DNA from 2 places in the Geodermatophilus sp. SYSU D00703 genome. Region 2 is predicted to be linked to the other one. Evidence: riboswitches for the same ligand, from Rfam matches in the RefSeq annotation. Region 2 holds a riboswitch; the other holds the start of a gene.

Region 1 (7,748 bases), on a different contig from region 2:
GCCGCTCCAGCAGGTGCGCCACGTTCGCCGGCGTCCCGGTCAGGAAGTTGTCGAGGCAGAGCACCTCGATGTCACGGTCGAGCAGCGCTTCGCACAGGTGGGACCCGAGGAAGCCGGCGCCGCCGGTCACGACAGCACGAGACATGGGGTGTCCTCTCACTCAGCCAGGGACAGGGAGCCGACCGGCGAGGTCGCCTCGGGGTTGATCTCCTCGTCGGGCTCCAGGGGCTGCGCGCCGATCTCCTCGACCTCGTCGTCGGGCAGCACGATCCGCGAGCGCGGGTCGAGGGCGTCGGCGAGCAGGATGACGTCGCCGACCGTCTTCTTCTCCTGCCACTGGAACGCGGGCTTGAGGTTGAAGTAGGACTCGGGGTCCAGCGCCATGATGCCCAGGATGACCTCGGCGACGATCCGGCCGCCGACCGGGCCGAGCCTGAGGCCCTTGCCGAGCAGCTCGGCCTCCTTGAGCACGTAGTACCAGAGCGGCGCCTTGCCACCCCAGCCCGGCTGCTTGAGGCCCAGCTCCTGGTTGGTCAGAGGGGTGATCCCCATGGCCGTGGCGACGTCCTGGCCGCAGGGCAGGCCGAGCCGCTTGCCCCGCAGGAGGTTGCGCTCGGCGAGGGCGATGATCGCCTTGTCGGTCCGGGCGACGACCGTCGGCGGCAGGGTGAACAGCGGCAGCGAGAGCTGCGTGTTGATGAGCCGGGCGAAGTTCCGGTCGTCCGGCGGCTCGAGGCCCGGGATGTCGAAGAAGTAGTTCCAGTCGGCCCACAGGTCGTGCGGGATCGGCCGGTTGCCGCGCAGGTCCTCGAAGCCGTCGGCGCCGAAGATCGGCACGGTGTGGCCGTCCTGCATCTCGTACTCGGCGCGGATCATGCTGTGCCCGAACCGGTAGGCCGCACCGGAGTACTCGATCGGCATGTACGGGTTGTCGGGGTGCTCGGGCTTGTAGAAGGTCCCGAGGAACTTGATCGTCCCGTCGCGCCTGATCAGGCTGCTGACCACGGACTTGCCGACGATGCGCGGCAGGTAGTCGTTGACGATCAGCCACTGGTAGTGCCAGCGGGTCTGCCGCACGGCCTGGGCGTAGGTCATGCCCTGGTCCATGAACTTGTTGTGCAGCCGGATGAACACCGTGTGCAGCTGGGCGACGATGAGGTTCTCGTCGTTGCGCGGGTCACCGAGGTAGGCCGCACCGACGTCGTCACGGGGCAGGTCGACGAGGTCGTCGTGGTGCCAGAGCTTGAGGTAGCCGTAGCGGTCGGGGTCGTAGAGCTCCGGGCTGCCCTTGATGCCCTTGCCGTAGACGCTGCCCAGGTCGAACCACGGGGTGTCGTAGTTCCGCATGGCCAGCGGGTCCTGCAGCCGCGTGCTCAGCGGCGTCTTGTCCAGCGTCATGTCGTGGTCGACGAACTGGCCGAAGTAGATGTAGCCGGCCGGGATGCCCGGGTTGTCGGCGGCGGGGTCGCTCAGGCGGACGTCGGACAGCGGCAGCAGGCCGTCGTTCATGCTCGTGGCCAGCCCCCGCAGCAGCCCGTCGCTGGGCGCGAAGGCCGGCAGGTCCGGGAACATCAGGCCGAAGCGGGCCTGCACCCTCCGGTCCACCCGGACGGCGACGTCCGCGCCGCGCGGGTCGCCGACGGCGTGCGCCCCCGTCTCGGCGGGCGCGTCGGGGGTCGGCGGCGGCGCGGTCGGCTCGGTGGTCGGGACGGGGTCCTCGGCCGCCCGCGCCGTGCCTCCGAGTCCGCCGACGGCGGGCACCATCGCCGTGGCCAGCGCCCCGGCGAGGAAGCCCCGGCGGGCCATCCCGCCCGTCGCCCTCGCGCCGCTGAACGGGCAGGCGCCCGCACTCCCGTGGTCCTGTTCCACTCTCATCGCCCCCGGCGTCGTCCGGACCCCCCGGCCCGTCTCGGGACCAGCATCGGGGTCGTGCCCCTGACCTGGGCACACGTGTCCGAGGGGTCGGCGGACCCCTAATCCGTGGGGGTGCGGACCCGGCCGGCGAGGCGGACGTCGCGGGGGCCTCCGGAGCGGGCGCCGGTCAGGAGCCCGACACGCGACCAGGACCCGTGCCGGTGGTGGCACGGGTCCTGGTCGCTGCGGGCGGTGCGCCCGCGGCGGCTCAGCGCGGGCGCGCCGGGAGCCGGTCGAGCAGCCAGCCGCCGGCCAGCCCCAGCGCCGTCCAGAGGACGGCGAGCTGGCCGAGGGAGGCCAGGCGGTAGTCCCACACCACGGCGGCGGGGACGTCGGCGGCGACGGTGTCGGGGTTGCCCGGCACCAGGACCACGAGCAGCGCGAGCAGCACGGCGGTGGCGACCACCGCGGCGGTGACCGTGGCGGGGTACCCCGCGCCGCGGCTGCGCAGCGCGCTGACCAGAGCACAGACCAGCATCACGGCGACGACGCCGCAGAGCAGGACGCCGCCGTAGATCGCCGTCCGCGTGCCGACGGTCTCGGGGTCACCGACGGCGGGCGGGTTCGCCGGGATCTTCAGCGCCGGCAGCAGCGCCAGGACGCCGAAGCCGATGGCGGCCAGCAGCGTGACCCGGGCGAAGTCGGTCCGCCCGGGCAGGCGGTGGCGGACGGCGCCGTAGACGGCGGCGAACACCACGGCCAGGACGATCCCCGCCAGCACGGTGCCCAGGAACCCGCCGACCAGCTGCTCACCGCGGCTGAACAGCTCCTCGCCGTGCTCGTGGCCCCCGCCCCCGGCGGCCGCGCGGGCCTCCTCGAGCGCCAGCGCGGGCGCGATGGCCCGCTCGGTGACCAGCAGGGAGAAGACGCCGGCCAGCGCGCCGGCGAGCAGGCCGGCGAGCACCAGGCGGCTGAACAGCTGCCCGAAGCGGGGCGGCTGCTCGGTCCGGGGACGGTCGAGGACCTCGGCCATCACCTGCCGCCCTCAGTGACAGGGCATGCCCAGCGAGTGCCGGGCGTCGTGGAAGAACTCGTGCGCGGTCTCGCCGAGGGAGGACAGCACCGCGCCGTTGTCCTGCGCGACGAGGTAGAGGCCGAAGAGCGCGAGGAGGGCGAGGGCCCAGGCCCAGGTCGGGACGGCGACCCGGGTGCGGGTCGCGGGGGCGTGCGCGTGGGGAGCGGAGGTCATGAGCGACAGAGCCTTTCTTCCATGCCTCGTGGAATGACGTGGTGCGCGCCGCAGCCGGTCTCCTGACTCCCGGATCGACGCTCGCCCCGACCTTCCCGGCCGCCGTGCGTGGCCAGTGGTGCCGTGGGGGTCCGCTCCCCGGTCACAGTGGCGAGGACCGTGCCGGACTCCCACCGGCTTCCCAGACACTGCGGCGCCGCGCACGTTACTCGGAACCGCGACCGGGTGAGGGCCGGGGCCGCTCGAGGACGCAGTCGCCGCAGGTCCCGGCGCCGGGCAGCCGGTAGAACAGGCAGCAGGAGCGGCGGACGAACGAGCCGTCGTCCCGACGCCGCCCGGTGCCGGCCAGCGGCCCGGCCCGGAGCAGTTCGTCGAGCACGGCCGCGGCCCGGCCGGCCAGGTCCGGGCGGGCCTCGGCGGCCATCCGCAGCGCCCCGGCGACGGCCGAGGTCGTGTTGCCGGCGAGGACCCGCGGGGACACCGGGTGGCAGGCCCGCACCGCACCGGACAGCGGCGCCACCACCGGGGCCAGCCAGTGCCCGGCGAACGAGCCGGCCACCTCCTCGGCGCTCCCCGCGTCGACGGCCGCCGTCGCCGACACGGCCAACGGCAGCGGGTTGCTGCCGGACAGCCGGAGGTGCACGTGCGCGGCCGGCGCCACGGGCAGGGACCCGGTCAGCAGGGCCGTGCCGAGCACCGGGGCGACCAGCCGCGCGACGAGGCCGAGGTGGGTGAGGGAGGCGGCCACGGCCGGCTCGACGTCCGGTCGTCCCGGACCCGCGGCGAGCACCGCCCGCACCTCGGCCAGCCGGCCGCGCAGCACGACGGGGTCGTCGCACAGCCGCGCCCAGGTCGTCCAGCCCGGTCCCGCCCCCGGTTCGACGCGGAAGAAGGGCCCGAGCGCGCCGGCGGCCGCCAGCGCGGTCGCGCTCGGCGGCGACGGGGTCACCGGATCAGCATGCCGGGTCCGGCGGGAACGCCGCGGCTCCGGGCCGGCGCAGGGGTGCCGTCGCGGTCACTCCGGGTGGCACGGGAAGGGGATCCACCAGATCCAGACACAGTCGTCCAGTCGGCCGGCCGTCCCGCTGTCGGCCGTGGCGGCTCCGGACGAGAACAGCACGGACGCCACGACGAAGGCACCGACGACCACGGCCCGCAGCAGTCGCATGGCCCCTCCCCGCGCCCCGGTGCCCGGCGCGGAGCGCGCGGCGCACCCGGTGGAGCGCATGCTCGTCGCCTCCCCGAAGGTGGCCACAGGGCCATTGGTCCCTACTGACCCGCCGCCTCCGGAGTCCGGGCGGCGTGCCCGAACCGCTGCCGCATGCCGGTCAGCAGGGCGCTCAGGCCGAGCTCGAAGGCCCCGTCGGCGCGGGTGCCGCCCCGGGGTCCGGCCTGCACCGCGACGTCCAGCGCGGGCGTGGCGCCGCCACCGCTCTGCCAGACGTCAGCCGGCGAGGCCAGCTCCAGCGCGGCGCCGACGGCGTAGGAGTCGAGCACCGTGACCCACAGGATCACCTCCTCGGCGGGGCAGCCCGCCGCGGCCAGCAGGGTCGCGACGCGGTCGTAGCCGGACAGCGCGGCGCCCGCGGTCATCGTCTGGCCGATGAGCAGCGGGATCAGGTTGGGGTGCGCGGCCAGCCCCCGGCGGTAGGAGTGCATCCACGTGGTGACCTGCGCGGCCCAGTCGGTGTCGTCCAGCGGCGGCAGTTCGACCTGCGCCGCGAAGCGCTCGCGGAGCAGTTCGATGATCTCCCGCCGGCCGGAGACGTGGTGGTAGATCGACGAGGCGCTCGCGCCGAGCCGCCCGGCGAGCTCGCTCATCGTCAGGCGTCCGTGCTCGTCGACCAGCGCGAGAGCGGCGTCGAGGATCATCCCCACGTCGAGCAGTCGCCGGCGGCGCTGGACCACGTCTCCTCCTGAGGTCGGCACGGGCACGTCGACACGGATCCTCGCGGATGCCTTGACCGTGAGGTGTCGCACACCCACACTAACCGAACGCCGTTCGGATAAGGCGCCCCGGAGAGCCGTGGAAGGACCCACCGTGACCCCACCCCAGCCCCCTGCCGCTGCCGGCGACGCGCCCGGCCAGGGACACCTCAAGCCCGGTGTCCTCGGTACCGGGAGCATCGTGTTCATGGTCGTCGCCGCGGCCGCGCCGCTCACGATCCTGGCCGGGATCGCAGCGCTGGCGATCCTCATCGGCGGCGTCGGCGCCCCGCTGGCCTACCTGTTCGCCGGGCTGACCCTCGCGGTGTTCGCGGTCGCCTTCACCCGGATGACGCGGTACGTGGGCAGCGCCGGGGCCTTCTACGCCTACATCGCCAAGGGGCTCGGCCGGCCCTGGGGCCTGGCGGCCGCGCTGCTGGCGCTGGTGTCGTACAACGCGCTGCAGATCGGGGTCTACGGCCTGCTCGCCGTGCAGACGCAGGCCACCCTGGCCGACCTCTTCGGCGTGACCGTGCCGTGGCCGGTCATCGCGCTCGTGGCCATCGCCCTCGTCTTCCTGGTGGGCTGGGCCGGCATCGACGTCGGGGCGAAGGTGCTCGGGGTGCTGCTGGTCCTGGAGACCGGGATCCTGCTGCTGCTGGCCTTCGCCGTGGTCTTCCGGGACGGTGCCACCGGTCTCGACGGCGCCTCGTTCGCCCCGGCCGCGGCGTTCCAGCCCGGCATGGGCGCGGCACTGGCCTTCGCCTTCGCGGCGTTCATCGGCTTCGAGTCCACCGCCCTGTACCGCCGCGAAGCGCGCGACCCCGAGCGGACCGTCCCGCGGGCGACCTACGCCGCCGTCGTCGGCATGGCGGTCACCTACGCCTTCATCGTGTGGGCGGTCGTGCAGGCCTTCGGCAGCGACCGGGCGGTGGAGGCGGCGGGCGGCGACCTCGCCGGCATGTTCTTCACGGCCATCGCCACGTACGTCGGCCAGTGGGCCGCGACGGCGATGTCCCTGCTGATCGTCAGCAGCGTGTACGCCTCGCAGCTGGCGTTCCACAACGCGATCAACCGCTACGCCTTCGCCCTCGCCGAGGACGGTGTCCTCCCCGGCTGGTTCGGGACGACACACCCGCGGTTCGGCTCGCCCTACCGGGCCGGCCTGGTGCAGTCGCTGCTCGCCGCCGCGGTCGTCCTCGGCTTCGCGGTGGCCGGCGCCGACCCCTACACCCGGCTGCTGCTGTGGGTGAACACGCCGGGCGCGACCGGCATCTTCGTGCTGATGCTCCTGACCGCCCTGGCCACCGTCGTCTACTTCCTGCGCCGCAACCCCGCCGCCGGCACCCGCGTCACGGTCGCCGCCGGCGTCGTGAGCTGCGTCCTGCTGGCGATCGCCCTCTACGTCAGCGTCGACAACGTCGAGCTGATCACCGCCTCGTCCCCGGCGGTCAACACGGTGCTCGTCGGCATCGTCCCCCTGACGCTGGTCGTCGGGTTCGGCCTGGCGACGTGGCTGCGGCGCCGCCGTCCGGCCACCTACGCCCGGATCGGCGAGGGCCAGGACGCGTCGAGCCGGCCGGTGTCGCCGTGAGCCCGGCGGGTGCGGCGTGACCGCCGCGGACCTGGTCGTGTGCGCCGACACGGTGCTCACCCTGACCGAGGGCGCCCGTCCCGTGCAGGCCGTCGCCGTCGCCGGGGGCGTCGTCGTCGCCACCGGCACCCGCGCCGACGTGCCCGACTGGCGCGGTCCCCGCACCGAGGTCGTGGACCTGCGCGACGCCGTCCTGACCCCCGGCCTGACCGACGGGCACCTGCACCCGGTGATGGGCCTGCAGATGACCGCGGACGTCGACCTGTCGTCGGCCCGGTCGCTCGACGAGGTCTCCGGGCTGCTGGCCGCCGCGGCCGAGGCGCGCGGCCCCGACGAGTGGGTGCAGGCCTGGGGGCTGGACCCCAACCTCTTCGCGGGCCGCCCGGTCACCAGCGCACCGGTCGAGGCGGCGGTGGGCGGGCGCCCGGCGTTCGTCCGGCTGTTCGACGCGCACTCGGCCCTGGCCACCGACCGGGCCCTGCGCATCGCCGGGGTCGACGGGCCCCGGCAGTTCGCCCAGCGCTCGAGCGTGGTCTGCGGCGACGACGGGCGGCCGACCGGCCTGCTCCTGGAGAGCGCGGCCATGGACCTGGTGCTCGCGCACGTCCCGCTGGACCCCGTCCCGGTCCGCGCGGCCCAGCTGCGCGCGCTGCTCGCCGACATGGCCGCGACCGGGCTGACCGGCGGCCACGTGATGGACCTGCTCGGCGACAGCCGGGCGGTCGTCACCGCAGCCGAGGACGCCGGCGACCTGCCGCTGCGGCTGCGGTTCGCCCCGTGGTGCCTGCCGGGCGTGGACGCCGACGGGCTGGCCGAGCTGGTCGACCTGCAGGGGCAGGGCGGGCGGCGCTGGTCGATCGGCGGGGTCAAGTTCATGGTCGACGGCACGATCGACAACGGGACGGCGTGGCTGGAGCAGCCGGACGCGCTGGGGGAGTCGACCGACAGCTTCTGGCCCGACCCGGCCGACTACACCGCCGCCGTCCGCGCGCTGGCCGCTGCGGGCGTCCCGACGGCGACGCACGCCATCGGCGACGCCGCGGTGCGGCACGTGCTGGACGCGCTCGACGGGCTCGGCGCGTCGCCGTCCGGGCCGCACCGCGTCGAGCACATCGAGACGCTGCC
Region 2 (7,748 bases):
CTCCGGCTCGGTGAACGACGGGTGGACGACGACCGCCCGGCGCGGCCTCAGGGCCCGCGCGACCAGGGTGAACGCCTCGGCGGCGCCCGCGGTGAGCAGCACCTCCTCCGCTGGGCGGCCCTGCGCGGCGGCGACCGCGGCGCGGGCCGGCCCGGCGTCGGGGTAGGCGGCGCTGGCGTCGATCGCCTCGTGCAGCACCGCCCGGAGCCACGGGGGCGGGGTCCCGGGGCGGACGTTGACCGCGAGGTCGACCAGGCCGGGGGCCAGCTCGGCGTCCCCGTGGTGGTCGAGATCGGGCTCACTCACCGGCCACCGCCACGGTGACCCGCCCGACCACCGTCCGGCCGACCAGCAGCGTGCCGCCGCCGAGCAGCGCGGCCGCCTCGGCGACCGAGGGCGTCCCGACCGCGGCGGCCACCCGGGCCGACGGCTGCGGCACCGGGACGGCGGCCAGCGCTGCGGCCGGGTGGCCCGACAACGCCCACCCGCGGGCCGCCGCGGCCGCCCGCAGGCCTGGTTCCGCGGCGCGGGCGTCGAGGGTCGCCAGCCGAACGACGTCAATGCCGCTGGCCAGGACGGCGTCCACCGCGGCCAGGACCTCCGCGGCGTCGACCCCGGGGCGCGCGCCCACGCCGACGACGATCACGGCGCCACCCCCGCCCCGGCCGGGACCGCGCAGGCAGCCACGAACCGCTCGGCGAGGGCCGGGGAGCCGGCCCAGTTCAGGTGCAGGTAGCTCGCGTGGACCCCCCCGGCGACGAAGCCCTCGGGTGCCGAGCCCGCCCAGCGCCAGGCCGGGCGCGTCCCGGCAGCGGGGGTCACGACGGTGCGGTGGAACTCGTGCCCGCGCACCCGGGTGCCGGCCGGGGCGAGCGCCGAGTCGGCGAGGGCGACCGCCTCCCGGTAGCCGAGCGTGAGACCAGCCGACATGGCCGCGTCGGCGTCCAGGACGCCGCACATCGGGACGCCGTCCAGGCTGCGGGTGAGGTACAGCAGTCCGGCGCACTCGGCGGCGACCGGGGCCCCGCGCTCGGCCAGCGCGACGACGTCCGCCCGCAGCACGGCGTTGGCCGACAGCTCCGCGGCGTGCACCTCGGGGAACCCGCCGCCGACCACCAGCCCGGCCGTGCCCGCGGGCAGGTGCTCGTCGCGCAGCGGGTCGACGGTCACCACGTCGGCGCCCGCGGCCGCGAGCAGCTCGGTGTTCTCCGCGTAGCCGAAGGTGAACGCCGCACCCCCGGCGACGGCGATCCGCGGCCGGCCCTCGACCCTGCGCACCTCGGCGGCAGGGTCCCACGGGACGGCGTCCAGGCCGGGGGCGGAGCGGGCCAGCCGCAGCACGGCGTCCAGGTCGAGCGCGCCGGCGACCACCTCGCCGAGCCGCCGCACCGTGGCCAGCGCCTCGGCCGACCGCTCGGCGGCGGGCACCAGCCCGAGGTGCCGGGACGGGGTGCCCAGCTCGTCGAGCCGCTGGACCGCGCCGAGGACCGGCACCCCCGACCCGCCGAGGGCGTGCCGCAGGATCTCCTCGTGGCGGTCGCTGCCGACCCGGTTGAGGACGACGCCGCCCATCCGCACCGTCGGGTCGAACGTGGCGAAGCCGTGCACGAGGGCCGCGACGCTCTGCGCCTGCGCGGAGGCGTCGACGACGAGCACCACCGGCGCGCGAAGCAGCCGGGCGACGTGCGCGGTCGAGGCGAACCCCGGCTCGACGGCGGGGGAGGTGGCGCCGTCGAACAGGCCCATGACCCCCTCGACCACCGCGACGTCGGCGTCCCGCGCCCCGTGCAGGAACAGCGGGACCACGCGCTCCTCGCCCACGAGGACCGGGTCGAGGTTGCGCCCCGGCCGCCCGGCGGCGAGGCCCGCGTAGCCGGGGTCGATGTAGTCGGGGCCGACCTTGTGCGGGGAGACGGTCAGCCCGCGGGCGGTGAGGGCGGCGACCAGTCCGGTGGTGACCGACGTCTTGCCCGCGTTGCTCGCCGGCGCCGCGATCACCACGCGCGGGACTGCGGTGGTCACGACGATCGCCCTGGGTCGCGACGAGATCGGCGATCTCGCACGCTCTGGGCCACGAACCCGTGCGAGATCGCCGATCTCGCCGGGTGAGCAGACACGTGCCGGCCGGTCACCACTCGATCCCCCGCTGGCCCTTCTGGCCGGCGTCCATCGGGTGCTTGACCTTGGTCATCTCCACGACCAGGTCGGCGGCCTCGACCAGCGCCGGCGGGGCGTCGCGGCCGGTCACGACGACGTGCTGGCTGCCGGGGCGGTCCAGCAGCGTGCGCACGACGTCGTCGACGTCCACCCAGCCCCAGGTGAGCGGGTAGGTGAACTCGTCGAGCACGTAGAACCGGTACGCCTCGGCGGCGAGGTCGCGCTTGATCTGCGCCCAGCCCTCGGCGGCGTCGGCGGCGTGGTCGACCTCGGTGCCCTGCCGGCGCGACCAGCTCCAGCCCGACCCCATCTTGTGCCAGACCACGGGCGCACCCTCGCCGGTCTGCTCGTGCAGCCGGCCCAGCGCGGTCAGCGCGTTCTCCTCGCCGACCCGCCACTTCGCGCTCTTGACGAACTGGTAGACCGCGATCGGCCAGCCCTGGTTCCAGGCCCGCATCGCCATGCCGAACGCGGCGGTCGACTTGCCCTTCATCTCCCCGGTGTGGACGGCGAGGATCGGCCGGTTGCGCCGCGCCCTCGTGGTCAGCCCGTCGTCGGGGACCGAGGGGACCTGCCCCTTCGGCACGTCAGGCCGCCTCGCGGGCGCTGCGGACGGTCGCCGCCAGCGACTCGGCGGCCAGCTCCTCCAGGCGCAACGTGTGCGCGCCGAGAGCGGCGCCGAGCGCGCCGGCCAACCCGAGCCGCACCGGCCCGGACTCGCAGTCGACGACGACGCTCGCGACGCCGGTGGCGGCGACCAGGCCGGCCGCGGCGTGCGCGTCGGCCACCGCGGTGCTGCCGCGGGCGCCCGTCGCGCGGCCGTCGGTGACGACCACCAGCAGCGGACGGCGCTGCGGGTCGCGGACCCGCTCCACCCGGAGCGTCTCGTGCGCGCGCAGCAGGCCGGCGGCCAGGGGGGTGCGTCCGCCGCTCGGCAGGTCGCGCAGCCGCGCCGCGGCGGCCTCGACCGACCAGGTGGGCGGCAGTGCGAGGTCCGCGCCGGTGCCGCGGAAGGTGACCAGTCCGACCTTGTCCCGTCGCTGGTAGGCGTCGAGCAGCAGCGACAGGACGGCGCCCTTCACCGCGCCCATCCGCGACCGCGACCCCATCGAGCCGCTGGCGTCGACGACGAAGAGGACGAGGTTGCCCTCGCGGCCCTCCAGCGTGGCCTGGCGCAGGTCGCCGCGCGCGAGGAGCAGCCCCCGCCCGGTGCGGCCGCGGGCCGCCTGGTGGGGCGCGGCGGCGAGCACGGTGTCGGGCAGGTGCAGCCTGGTCACCGTGCCGCTCGGGCGGGTCGAGCCGACGACGCGGCCCCGCTCGGCGCGGGCCCGGGAGCGCCGTCCGGCCGCGCCGGTGCCGACGCCTGGGACCTCCAACCGGCGGGTGCGGAACGGCTCGGACGGCGCCACGGCCGCCCGCTCCGGCGCCGGTCCGGGACCACCGCCCTCCTGCGGCGGTGTCGGAGGCTCTACCGCCGGATCGGCGCCCGAACCGCCGGGATCGCTTCCGACACCGGGTGGCGGCGACCCGCCACCGCCGTCGTCGTCGGGGCCGTCGTCCTCGGGCCGGGCGTCCTCGAGCGCCTGGTCGAGGGTCTGCTCGTCCAGGCCGGGCGCGTCGAAGGGGTTGCGCCGGCGGCGGTGGGGCAGCGCCAGCCGCGCGGCCACCCGCACGTCCTCCTCGGTCACCGCGTCCCGGCCGCACCAGGCGGCGTGCGCGATCGCGGCCCGGGCGGTGACCAGGTCCGCGCGCAGCCCGTCGACGTCGAAGGCGGCGCAGACCGCGGTCACCTGGCGCAGCGCGTCGTCGGAGAGGACGACGTGCGGCAGCCGGGCGCGGGCGTCGGCGATCCGCGCGGCCAGCACCGCCTCCTCGGCCGCCCACGCCGCGGTGAAGCCGGCCGGGTCGGCGTCGTGGGCGAACCGGCGGCGCACCACCTCGGCCCGCTCGGCCGGGTCCCGCGGGGCGGCCACCTCGACGGTCAGGCCGAAGCGGTCCAGCAGCTGCGGGCGCAGCTCGCCCTCCTCGGGGTTCATCGTCCCGACCAGCAGGAACCGGGCCGCGTGCCGCACCGAGACGCCCTCGCGCTCGACGTAGGCGGTGCCCAGCGCCGCGGCGTCCAGCAGCAGGTCGACCAGGTGGTCGTGCAGCAGGTTGACCTCGTCGACGTAGAGCACGCCGCGGTGCGCGGCGGCGAGCAGCCCCGGCTCGAAGGCCTTCACGCCCTCGGTGAGCGCCCGCTCGAGGTCCAGCGAGCCGACGACGCGGTCCTCCGAGGCGCCGACCGGCAGCTCGACCAGCCGGGCCGGCCGCGTCTGCCCGGGGGCGTCCGCGTCGTGCGGGCCGTCGGGGCAGGCCGGGTCCGGGGCGGCGGGGTCGCAGGCGAAGCGGCAGCCGGTCACGACGTCCACCGGCGGCAGGACGGCGGCCAGCGCGCGCACCGTCGTCGACTTCGCCGTCCCCTTCTCGCCGCGGACGAGCACGCCCCCGACCGCAGGGGAGACGGCGTTGAGCAGCAGGGCCAGGCGCATGTCGTCCATGCCGACGACGGCGCCGAAGGGATACGTCACCCGGGGTCCTTCCTCCCCGGGTGTCCACGCCCGGAGGGAGCAGGGACGACGGCGGGAGTCTCCTGGCTGCCGGATCGTCGTCCGCCCCCGACCTTCCCGCCCCCGGAGGGACAGTGGCCGAGCGTGGGGGCGTACTCCCCGGTCACAGTGGCGGGACCGCGCCGGAATCGCACCGGGCTTCCTCCACTGCCGTCGCTGTGGCCCGGTCATGCAACCACGCCGCCACGGCTCGCCGACAGCCCGCCCGTCTCTTGACGGATCGGAAAGCCACGATCCATACTTTCCGACATGGAAAGCGACCCGATCGACCGGGACACCGCCGCCGCCCAGCTCGCCGCGCTCCGGGCGGACCGGACCGCGCTGGCCGACCGGGTGCTGCAGCCGTGGTGGTGCGACGTCGCGCTGGGCCTGCTGCTCTTCGGCTTCCTGTCCTCCTACGCCTTCGACTCGCTGTGGGTGACCTTCCCGGCCGTGATCGTCTTCATGGGCGGTCTGGGCGCCCTGGTCCCGGCGTACCGGCACATCACCGGGGTGTGGGTGAACGCCGGCCGGCGCGCCATGGCGGTGTGGTGCGCCATCGTGCTCCCCGTCCTGGTCGCCGCCTTCGTGCTGGCGGAGGGCCTCGACCAGCGGTGGGCGATGGTGGTGGCCGGCGCCGTGCTCGGCCTCGCCGCGGCACTGCTCAGCCGGCACTGGGGCCGAGCGCTCGTCGCCGAGATGCGGGAGTCGCTGTGACCACGGTCGCTGCGCGCTTCGACACCGTCATCCACCCGCCGCCCCGACTGCAGATCTGCGGCCTGCTCGCCGCGGTGGACACCATGGAGTTCGCCGCCGTCCGCGACGCCGTGGGGGTCAGCGACTCGGTGCTCTCCAAGCACGTGAAGCAGTTGGAGGAGGCCGGCTACGTGAAGGTGCAGAAGGCCACCATCGCCTCGCGCCAGCGCACCAGCCTCGCGCTCACCAGGCCCGGCCGCGTGGCCTTCGACGCCCACGTCGCCGAGCTGCGGCGGATCACCGGCGGCTGAACCGCGCAGGCCCGCGGCGGGCCCCTGCAGAGGGGCCACCCCGGGGCGGCAGAGTGGGCACCGTGGGGGGTACGGGGCGCATCGCCCGGCTGGCGGACGCGGCGCTCGTGCTCGCCGCCGCGGTCGTGGCCACCGTCCTGTTCGACGCCCTCGACCTGCCCTCGCCCTCGCTGTTCGGCGGCCTGGTCGCCGGCCTGGTCCGGGGCCTGGCCGGACGGCGGCGGCTGGTGGTCCCGCGCCCGGGGATGGTCGCCGCGCAGGGCCTGATCGGGGTCTCCATCGGCGCGCTGGTCGACCTGGAGACCCTCGCCGCGATCGGCCGCGACTGGCTGCCGGTCCTCTCCGTCACGGTCGGCACGCTCGTGCTGACGCTGCTGGCAGGGCTGCTCATGCGGCTGCAGCCCGGCATCAGCCCGGTGACCGGCGCCTTCGCGATGATCGCCGGGGGCGCGTCGGGCATCACCGCGATGTCCCGCGAGCTGGGCGCCGACGACCGGATGGTCGCCGTCCTCCAGTACCTGCGGGTGCTGATCATCGTCGTGCTCATGCCGGTGGCCGCGACGGCGGTGTTCGGCGCCGCCCCCGGCGCCGGCGGCCCGGTGGTCGACGACGCCGGCCCCGGGTGGCCGGTCGACCTGCTGTTCTCCGCGGTCTGCCTGCTGGCAGGCATCCCGCTGGCGCGGGTGCTGCGGATCCCCGTCCCGGCGCTGCTCGGGCCGATGCTCGTGGCGGCCGCCCTGGACCTGAGCGGCCTGTCGCGGGGCGCGGAGGTCCCGGTGCCCCTGGAGCTGGCGGCGTTCCTGCTGATCGGCCTGACCGTGGGGCTCAACTTCACCCGTGACAGCCTGCGCACCATCGGGCGGGCGCTGCCGCTGGCCCTGGCGATCATCCTCGGCCTGATCGCCGCCTGCGCCGGCCTGGGTGCGGTCCTCACCGTCACCACGGGCGCCAGCGCGCTCGACGCCTACCTCGCCACCACGCCCGGCGGGCTCTACGCGGTGCTGGCCACGGCCCAGGACGGCGGCGCCGACGCCACCTTCGTGCTCGCCGTCCAGGTGCTCCGGCTGTTCGTGATGCTGCTGACCGCGCCGCTGCTCGCCCGGTGGCTGCGCCGTGCCGGCGGAGGGGAATCCGGGGTCGTCCCGGGTGGTTGACCGTTCAACCGACGGCAGGGAGTGGCAGTGGAGCTCGGGGTCTACACGTTCGGCGACGTCCTGCGCGACCCGTGCACCGGCACGACGACCAGCCCCGAGCAGCGGCTGGCGGACCTGCTGGAGGAGATCGAGCTCGCCGACCAGGTCGGGCTCGACGTCTTCGGCGTCGGCGAGCACCACCGCCCGGACTACGCAGTCAGCTCGCCGTCCACCGTGCTCGCCGCGGCCGCCGTCCGGACGACGCGCATCAGGCTGACCAGCGCGGTCACCGTGCTCTCCTCCGAGGACCCGGTGCGGGTGTTCCAGCAGTTCGCCACCGTCGACCTGCTCTCGCACGGCCGGGCGGAGGTCATGGCCGGGCGCGGGTCGTTCATCGAGTCCTTCCCGCTGTTCGGGTACGACCTCGACGACTACGACGAGCTCTTCGCCGAGAAGCTCGACCTCCTGCTGCAGCTGCGCGACTCGCCGCGGGTCACCTGGTCCGGCCGGCACCGCGCGGCGCTGGTCGACCAGCCGGTCTTCCCGCGCACGGTGCAGGACCCGCTGCCGGTGTGGGTGGCCGTGGGCGGCAACCCGCAGTCCGTCGTCCGCGCCGGGGCGCTGGGCCTGCCGCTGGCGCTGGCCATCATCGGCGGCGAGCCGGCCAGGTTCGCGCCGCTGGCCCAGCTGCACCGCCGGGCGGCCGCCCGGTACGGGCACGGGCCGCTGCCGGTCTCGATCAACTCCCACGGCTTCGTGGCCGACACCTCCCAGGCGGCGGCCGACGGCTTCTACGACACCTACGCCGAGGTCATGACCCGGCTGGGCCGCGAGCGCGGCTGGGGTCCGATGACCCGCCCCGA

The links. A riboswitch is a leader RNA that binds a small molecule or an ion and turns the genes downstream of it on or off. The one in region 2 is predicted to bind cobalamin.
Region 1: it holds a riboswitch for cobalamin, as region 2 does, so the genes downstream of both, ACI782_RS16465 (CbtB domain-containing protein) here and ACI782_RS00250 (putative cobaltochelatase) in region 2, are expected to answer to the same signal.

What each region holds. Positions count from the first base shown of each region.
Region 1 covers NZ_JBJGYU010000017.1:55,476-63,223, reverse strand. Annotated here, with positions in the region: gene ACI782_RS16480 (UDP-glucuronic acid decarboxylase family protein) at 1-145, opposite strand, end outside; gene ACI782_RS16475 (peroxidase family protein) at 157-1,875, opposite strand; gene ACI782_RS16470 (CbtA family protein) at 2,123-2,887, opposite strand; gene ACI782_RS16465 (CbtB domain-containing protein) at 2,900-3,103, opposite strand; cobalamin riboswitch at 3,139-3,311, opposite strand; gene ACI782_RS16460 ((2Fe-2S)-binding protein) at 3,309-4,052, opposite strand; gene ACI782_RS16455 (hypothetical protein) at 4,119-4,271, opposite strand; gene ACI782_RS16450 (TetR/AcrR family transcriptional regulator) at 4,373-5,011, opposite strand; gene ACI782_RS16445 (APC family permease) at 5,145-6,623, shown strand; gene ACI782_RS16440 (amidohydrolase) at 6,640-7,748, shown strand, end outside.
Region 2 covers NZ_JBJGYU010000001.1:46,008-53,755, forward strand. Annotated here, with positions in the region: gene cobC (Rv2231c family pyridoxal phosphate-dependent protein CobC) at 1-306, opposite strand, end outside; gene ACI782_RS00235 (cobalamin biosynthesis protein) at 299-646, opposite strand; gene ACI782_RS00240 (cobyrinate a,c-diamide synthase) at 643-2,022, opposite strand; gene cobO (cob(I)yrinic acid a,c-diamide adenosyltransferase) at 2,129-2,743, opposite strand; gene ACI782_RS00250 (putative cobaltochelatase) at 2,745-4,727, opposite strand; cobalamin riboswitch at 4,784-4,910, opposite strand; gene ACI782_RS00255 (hypothetical protein) at 5,016-5,462, shown strand; gene ACI782_RS00260 (transcriptional regulator) at 5,459-5,752, shown strand; gene ACI782_RS00265 (AbrB family transcriptional regulator) at 5,815-6,906, shown strand; gene ACI782_RS00270 (LLM class flavin-dependent oxidoreductase) at 6,934-7,748, shown strand, end outside.